DNA from 2 places in the Variovorax sp. PBL-H6 genome. Region 2 is predicted to be linked to the other one. Evidence: predicted binding sites of a transcription regulator. Region 2 holds the regulator's gene; the other holds the start of a gene.

The links. The regulator FNR, encoded in region 2, switches genes on or off when oxygen is low (the NO sensors DNR and NnrR bind a similar motif). The targets are predictions, from matches to a motif close to TTGATNNNNATCAA.
Region 1: the regulator FNR is predicted to act here: its motif matches at 1,979-1,992, upstream of G3W89_RS17660 (cation-translocating P-type ATPase).

What each region holds. Positions count from the first base shown of each region.
Region 1 is NZ_LR594659.1:3,739,761-3,743,958, reverse strand. Features, by position in the region: gene G3W89_RS17670 (phenylacetate--CoA ligase family protein) at 94-1,536, opposite strand; gene G3W89_RS17665 (DUF883 family protein) at 1,616-1,879, opposite strand; gene G3W89_RS17660 (cation-translocating P-type ATPase) at 2,105-4,198, shown strand, end outside.
Region 2 is NZ_LR594659.1:3,045,346-3,049,543, forward strand. Features, by position in the region: gene ccoG (cytochrome c oxidase accessory protein CcoG) at 1-1,188, shown strand, start outside; gene G3W89_RS14275 (FixH family protein) at 1,230-1,514, shown strand; gene G3W89_RS14280 (hypothetical protein) at 1,520-1,765, shown strand; gene fnr (fumarate/nitrate reduction transcriptional regulator Fnr) at 1,746-2,462, opposite strand; gene G3W89_RS14290 (sulfite exporter TauE/SafE family protein) at 2,609-3,373, shown strand; gene G3W89_RS14295 (hypothetical protein) at 3,378-4,163, opposite strand.

The sequences.
Region 1 (4,198 bases), 690 kb from region 2:
CGTTCGTCGGCCGTCTTGAACTTGCCCGCCGTCGGCCAGGTCGACGAGCCGGTTCATTGTTCGCTGCAGGCGCATCGCGGCGCTTGCGCTGTATCAACATTCACGCACGTGGGGTGGCCGGCTCCGTTCGCCCAGGAGGATTGCGCGCCACTGTGGTGCCGCGATGACCCGCTGGACCTTGCCGCTGCGGCCGTACAGTGCGGGCTCCGCGCTTCGGCAACGGATACGAATTCCTTGCGCGCCCTGGGCGCGCAGGAAGACCTCGAGCGCACCGCGGCCGTGTTCCAGCGCGGCCGCGGCGTCTGCGCCGTGCAGGCTGGTGCGCAGCAGGAGCTCGGACGGCCCCTCCTGCACCAGTTGAAAGTCGAACAAGCCGGCTTCGCTCTCCAGGACCGTGCTCAGGGCCAGCGGAAGAAGGGAGACGAGGTGGCCGGGGCCGCGGCCGAGCTGGAGGGTCTCGTCGCAGCGGCCCTCCACGTCAATGACAGGAAGATGCGATCCGCAGGGACACGGATCGGTGTGCAGCGTCACGCGGTCACCAAGGTCGTAGCGGATGAGCGGCTGCAGGTGATTGGCGAGATTGGTGAGAAGCACCGTTGCACCCGCTGTGTCGCACGGGACGGCACGCCCTTCGTCGTCCACCGATTCGAGGATCGCCCAGTCGCCGTTCAGGTGCAAGTGGCCCAAGGGGCACTCGAAGGCGAGCGACAGGAATTCGGACGCGCCGTAGCTGTTCGCGACTGGACAGTGGAAGGCTGCCTCGACGAGTCGTCGCATGGCGTCGGAAAGACCCTCGCCGCCGGTCCATACCTCCTGCGCCGCGATGTGCAAGCGACCGGCAAGCTGCTCTTGCGCCAGCAACACCGCTGCGCTCGGGTACGTGGCAATCACGGTGGGAGCGATGCGGTTCAAGTCTTCAACCAGCTGCGACATGGGCTGAAGAAAGGACACATTGTGGAGGCGCGGCGCGAGAACTTGGTTCAGCCGCTGCAGGCGCGCCACCGAGACCGTGCTCGCGAAATGCCCGGTTGTCGCCCCAACGAAGGCGATGCGTTCGCCAAGGCACCACGGATCCATCCAGCGGCGCAAGGGCCGCAGCGGTGGCCTGCGCAGCGCTTCCAGCGCATCGTAGACGGCCATGGCCTTGCGGTCCTGTACGAAGATGCACGGTTCGCCGCTGCTGCCGGAACTTTCCCACACGGTGTATGCGTCGTCCCCGAAGGGCATTCCGATCGATGCCGGGTCCGAGACGAAGTGGCGCAGGTCTTCCAGCCGCACCTCCGGATCGGTGACCCATTCGTCGAAATGTGCCATCAGCTCACTCTTGTGCAGGATGGGCAGATCGGTCAGACGAACGGGGCCGGTACGGTGGCCCGCGAGTAGACGCCCATAGAAGGGAGAACGGTTTGCGGCGGACTCGACGAGTTCGCCAAGGCGCCGCGCCCGAAGTGCCGTCAGGGCATCGCCATCGGCATGGCCGGCAGCGGCGACTTGCGCTGCCACCGTGCCGGCGAGCCAGGGATCGAAGGACAGCATGGCAGTGGAGCCAGCCGGTCCAGCTTGCCTTTCGAGGGTCGGGCCGCCATGGCCACTTCCCGAAAGGAAGCCGGACAGCTCAGCGCCGGGCGGCCAGGAAGCCGACGAGCAGGCCTGTGACCGCCACGGCCGCAAGTACCCCGTAGGGGTGCTGGTGGACGGACGCGTCGGCGGAGCGCATGGCCTCGCGCGCCTTCCGCAAGCTCGTGTCCTGCAACTCGCCGAACTGTGCACGCACGTCATGCAAGGTATCGTCGAGCCTGGTGCGCAGGTCGGCGCCGCGGCAAGCGGCATTCGAACCGGTGATGCAAGTGGTGGGCTCCTGCTGCAGGGTCTCGCTCATTGCATGTCTCCTTCGTTGAGGATGGATGGGTGGTGCAGGCCATGGCAGCGCGCCTCGATGGCCCTCGTCGCAGTGTCGACACCCGCGATATCTTGCGCCTTGATCTGGCGCAAGGAAGATCGACACGCTCGCGACGATCATCGGACGACTCGAGTTCAACCAGAGTCAAGCCATGAAGATTCTTTTCGCGATGCGAGTCGAGGCACCGGAGCCGCCGCGGTATCGATGAACGAGCGCTCGCGAGGACCGGTGTCCGCGCCCGTGCCGGGCGGGCTGAACGAGGCGGAGGCGGCGTATCGGCTGAAGCGAGACGGCCCGAACGAACTGCCGGTTTCGCGCCCACGCGGGATGCTGAGGGTGGCGCGCGAGGTGGCATCCGAGCCGATGTTCCTGCTGCTGGTGGCGTGCGGGGGCATCTACATGGTGCTCGGCGATGCCCACGAAGCACTGATGCTCCTCGGCTTCGTCACCGTGGTCATGGCCATCAGCTTCTTTCAACAGCGGCGCAGCGAACGCGCGCTCGATGCATTGCGCGAGCTGGCCAGCCCGCAGGCCATGGTCCTTCGCGGCGCGACAGCGCACCGCGTTCCTGCGCGCGAGCTGGTGGTCGGCGACGTCGTGCTGCTGAACGAAGGTGACCGCGTCCCCGCTGACATGGATCTCGTCCATGCGACCGATCTCGCCATCGACGAGTCGCTGCTGACCGGCGAGTCCATGCCAGTGGGGAAGGAGCCTTCGCCATCGAGGACGACCGAGGACACTTCGAAGGCGTTCTCCGGCACTCTGGTGACGCGAGGAGCCGGGCTCGGTTGCGTGATTGCCACCGGCGCCCGCAGCGCGCTGGGGCGCATCGGTCAGTCGCTCGCGAACGTCGCGGCCGTATCCACGCCGATCCAGCTGGAGACGCGCCGCATCGTCAAGCAGATGGTCGCCATCGGCCTCGCGCTGGCCGGTGTCCTCGTCGTCGCGCACGGCATCAGCCGGGGCGAGTGGCTGCAGGGGGTACTGGCGGGGCTCACGCTTGCCATGGCGATCCTGCCGGAAGAGCTTCCGCTGGTCCTCACGCTCTTCCTTGGCTTGGGCGCCTGGAGGCTGGCGCGCGAGAAGGTTCTCGTGAAGAGCATTCCCGCCATCGAACGGCTCGGCGGCACCACCGTGCTGTGCGTGGACAAGACCGGCACGCTCACCGTCAACCGGATGTCCATCAGACGCCTGTGGTCCGAGGCGGCGGTCTATGACCGGCTGCAAATGGCCGGTGGCGCACTGCAGGAGGAGCTGCATGGTGTCCTGGAGTACGCCGTGCTCGCCAGCCATCGACGGACCTTTGATCCGATGGAGGCGGCCATCGTCGCTGCCGGGAGGGACCTGCTCGCCGGCACGGAGCACTTGCACGCCGAATGGACGCTTGTGGACGACTATCCCTTGTCTCCAGGGATGCTGGCCATGTCGCGCGTGTGGCAGTCGCCGGATCAGCGCGACCGGCTCATCGCGGCCAAAGGCGCGCCGGAAGCCATCGTCGACCTGTGCCACATGGACCCGGGGCGGAGTGCCAGCGTGGCCGCGCAGGTGCGAGCAATGGCGCAGGACGGCCTGCGCGTACTGGGTGTGGCGCAAGCCACCTTCGGCGCAGCCTCGCTGCCCGAGATCCAGCATGATTTCGAGTTCCAGTTCCTGGGGCTCCTCGGGCTTGAAGACCCGCTGCGACCCCATGTGGCGCAGTCCATCGCCGAGTGCCGCGTTGCCGGCATCCGCGTGGTGATGATGACAGGCGACCATTCGGCGACGGCGCTTTCGGTGGCTCGCCAGGCCGGCATGCAAGCCGACACGCCGGTCATCAGCGGGGTCGAGCTTGCATCGCTTACGGATGAGGCGCTCGCCGCGCGCCTGGCTGACACCTGCATCTTCTCGCGCGTCCAACCCGAACAGAAGCTGCGCATCGTGCGGGCGTTTGCCGCAAGGGGCGATGTAGTCGCAATGACCGGCGATGGCGTCAATGACGCACCCGCGCTGAAGGCAGCCGCCATCGGCGTGGCGATGGGCGCGCGGGGCACGGAGGTGGCGCGCGAGGCGGCTGCGCTGGTCCTGCTGACCGACGACTTTGCCTCGCTGGTCACGGCGGTTCGCTACGGGCGCCGTGTGTTCGCCAACCTGCGCAAAGCGATGGTCTTCGTGATAGCCGCGCACGTGCCGATCGTCGGCCTGTCGGTGCTGCCGGTATTGCTGGGCTGGCCGATGCTGCTGATGCCGGTTCACATCGTGTTCCTGCAGCTGATCATCGACCCGGCCTGCTCCATGGTGTTCGAGGCCCAGCCGCCGGAG
Region 2 (4,198 bases):
GGCCTGGTGCTGTACCCACAGGACCTGATCTACCTCACCGGGCTGCTGGTGATCTCGGCACTCTCGCTGTTCCTCTTTACCGCGGTGGCGGGGCGGCTCTGGTGCGGCTATGCGTGTCCCCAGACGGTCTACACCGAGATCTTCATGTGGGTCGAGCACAAGATCGAGGGCAATCGCGTTGCGCGCATGCGGCTGGACGAGGGCGAGTTCTCGCTGGAGAAGCTGGTCAAGAAGTGGTTCAAGCACATCATCTGGCTCGGCATCGCGCTGTGGACCGGCTTCACCTTCGTCGGCTATTTCACGCCGATCCGCGAACTGGGCCTCGAGTTCCTGCAGACCCGCATGGGCTCGTGGGAGGTCTTCTGGGTCTTCTTCTACGGCTTTGCGACCTACGGGAATGCCGGCTTCATGCGCGAGCAGGTCTGCATGTACATGTGCCCCTATGCGCGCTTCCAGAGCGCCATGTTCGATCGCGACACGCTGATCGTGAGCTACGACGCCGCGCGCGGCGAGCCCCGCGGTTTGCGGGCGAAGGGCAGCGACGCGCGATCCCTCGGCGTCGGCGACTGCATCGACTGCACGCTGTGCGTGCAGGTCTGCCCGACCGGCATCGACATCCGCCAGGGGTTGCAGTACGAGTGCATCGGCTGCGGCCTGTGCGTGGACGCCTGCGACACCGTCATGGACAAGATGGCGAGCCCGCGTGGCCTGATCCGGTATGCGACGCAGAACGGGATGGCCGGCCGGTGGACGCGCGCCCAGGTGCTGCGCCGGGTCCTGCGCCCACGGGTGCTGATCTACGCCTCGGTGCTGATGGCATTGACCGTCGGGCTGCTCGCGAGCCTGGTCGTGCGCACGCCGCTGAAGGTCGACGTGGTGCGCGACCGCGCCTCGCTCGCACGCATCGTGGAGGGCGGGCAGCTCGAGAACGTCTACCGGCTGCAAATCATGAACGCGACCGAGCGGCCGCAGCGCTATCGGGTCGAGGCGCACGGCCTGGAGGGGCTGGGCGTGTCGCCGGCCGATCCGGTCGAAGTGGGACCCGCGCAGTCGCGCTGGGTCGCGGTGCGGCTGCAGCTGCCGTATGGCAGCGCGGCGGCCGGCTCCCACCCGGTGCACTTCGACGTGCGCTCGATGGACGGCAGCGCGCAGGTGTCGGAGAAGGCCGTCTTCCTGGTGCCCCGTTGAATGTTCCGCACGACCAGAATCCGAATCTCCAGGAGAGCTCGATGAACGACCACACGACGATTTCGCCAACTCCCGAGGCAGCCGCAGCCTGGTGGCGCTTTCCGCTGCTCTGGATGGTGATGGCGGGGCCAGCCATCGTCGTCGCCGCGAGCTTCCTCACACTCTGGCTCGCCGTGCGAACACCCGATCCGGTGATCGAGCCGGACTATTCCCGCCGCGGCATCGAGATCGACAGGGCCCCTGCCGACAAGAAGCTGCTGCCGGCGCTGGCCGGACGCAATCACGCGGCGACGCCGGACTCCGACGTGCCCGCGCCCCGGCGCTGAACATCATGAAGATGCAGAACTGGATGTCGATTCTCTGGCCCGCCTTCCTGCTGGCCTGCGCCACCGAGCTGCTGGTCTTCGCGCTGGTCGACCCGATCGATCTTCACTGGCGCGGCGAAGCCATCGGCCTGTCTCGCCAGGCGGTTTACACAGGCGGCTTCTTCGTCTTCTGGATGCTGGCGGCCGGCGCAAGTGCACTGACGCTGCTGCTGACGAGAGGGGCGAAGGAGATCAACAGCCAGGAGGGTTGACGATGCGCCGCAGCGCTTCCGGATCGACGATGCGCACCTTGCGCTGGTCGATCTCGACGATGCCGTCGGTCATGAACTTCGAAAGCGTGCGGCTCACCGTTTCGAGCGTGAGGCCCAGGTAGCTGCCGATCTCCTCGCGGGTCATGCGAAGGATGAACTCCGACTGCGAGAAGCCGCGCGCGTGCAGCCGCTGCACCAGGTTCAGCAGGAAGGCCGCAAGCCGCTCCTCGGCCCGCATGCTGCCCAGGAGCAGCATCACGCCGTGCTCGCGCACGATTTCACGGCTCATGATCTGGTGCACGTGGCGCTGCAGCGCCTTGACATCGCGCGACAGCGCCTCGAGGCGGTGAAAGGGCAGCACGCAGACCTCGGCGTCCTCGATCGCGACGGCGTCGCAGGTGTGCTGTTCGTTGACGATGCCGTCGAGTCCGATGATCTCGCCCGCCATCTGGAAGCCGGTGACCTGGTCGCGCCCGTCCTCGCTGGCCACGCGGGTCTTGAAGAAGCCGGAGCGAATCGCGTAGAGCGAAGTGAAGCGTTCGCCGTTGCGAAACAAGGTCTCGCGACGCCTCACCTTGCGTCGCGTGGAAACGAGCTCGTCGATGCGCTTCAGCTCATCCGGCTCCAGCCCGGCCGGCATGCAGAGCTCGCGCAGGGTGCAGCTCGAGCAGGAGACCTTGATGTTCTGGGCTTTCATGAAGGGCGATGAAGTTTTCGCCGATTCTGGGCTGCGGCGGGTGGTGCCGGGTTGATGCACATCAAGGGCCGCAGGCCGGCCTGCCGGCATAGTGATCCATTGCCCGCCCTGGCCGTCGCGATGAATTCATCTCTTGCCCTCGATCCTTGTACCGCCTCGTCGCCGGCGCTGCCGCGGCGCGGGCCGGCCTGAACATGCAGACGGCACTTGCAGGCACCGCACTCCTGATGGGATTGGCTGGAGGTCCGCATTGCGTGGCCATGTGCGGTGCGGCCTGCGCCGGCGTGATCCGGATCGTCCGCGCGCCTGAAGGCGGGGGCGTCGCGACGCTGCCGCGTGCAGGCGTGCGAGGGGCGTCCGCGCCATGGCTGTTCCATGCGGGTCGAATCGCCGGCTATGCGGCGGCCGGCGCGCTTGCCGCGGTCGCGGCGCAGGGCCTGGCCCTGGCGAGCGAGCAGGTGGCGGCGCTGCGCCCGCTCTGGGTGCTGCTGCATGTGTTCGTCCTGGCCTGGGGGTTGCTGTTGGCCGCGCTGGGTCGCCAGCCGCTGTGGGCGAGCCGCATCGGGCGCTCGCTCGCGATGCGTCTGCGGCCGGCATCGGGCTCGGCGCCCGGCCTGCTCGCCATCGGCGCCTTGTGGGTCTCCATGCCCTGCGGACTGCTCTACTCGGCACTGATGCTCGCAAGCCTGGCCAATGGCCCCTTGCAAGGCGCATGGGTGATGGCGCTCTTCGCCGCGGGCAGCGGCGTATCGCTGATGGCGGCGCCATGGCTGTGGCAGCACCTGGGCCGGGGCGCCGGGCTGCTGCGCGGCACATGGGGAACCCGTCTCGCCGGCACGCTGCTGGCGCTGATGTCCCTGCAGGCGCTGAGCATCGACCTGAGGCACCAGATCGAGCTCTGGTGCGGCTGAGGGCTCAGCCCTTGACGATCGTATCCAGCAGCACGGCCTGGATCACGCTGCGGTGATTTTCCGCACGCCGGGCCTCGTCGACAGGGCAGGCAGATGCCAGCAGCGACCAGTGCGGGGAGTGCGTGGCATCCACGAGGAAGGTCGCGTCGTCGCGCGTGGACTGTCCGCGGCCGGCGATCCGCACGTCGAACTCCGCCTCCCGGGCGGCTGCGACGAAGCGGCGGCCCCGCACGGTGGAGGGGTCGCCGAGGAACAGGATCGACGCCCCGGGCGGCGAGCGCTGCTCGCGCAGCGTCATCAGGTCCGCCACGACACGGGCGGGATGATCGTCCAGCGCCAGGCCACGGTAGACCGGCACGGCCGCGTCCTGCTCGACCTGGCGCGCCGCTGCGGGCGGCAGGTGCCCGCAGTCGACGGCGTCGTACATGCGGCCCAGCATGCGCGCCAGCACGCGGACGTCGTCGCGCGCGGGCGCTCCGGGGTCCGCGGGAGCGGTGAATCGAAGCTCTGCCACGCGGGCGCCCAGGTCCTGCGCTGCGCGCCGGAGCACAGGGACCTCCGCGCCCGAATCCGGCCCCAGCAGCAGCGCCAGGTTCTTGCCGCGCAGCGGGTGGCCGAGGGCGCCCGCACGGGCGCCCGCACGCAGGCGATCGACCGCAACGAAGGTCTCGAAAATGCTCTTGGCGAGCAACGGCTCGCGCAGCGGCGCCTGGACATGAGGATCAAAGAGGGCGGACTTCACAAAGGCAAAGGTAGGGCTTGCCGCCGCGCCGGGCTTGATGCCCGTCAATGTTTGTCGTCTTGGCAGGCGCTGATACCGATCTG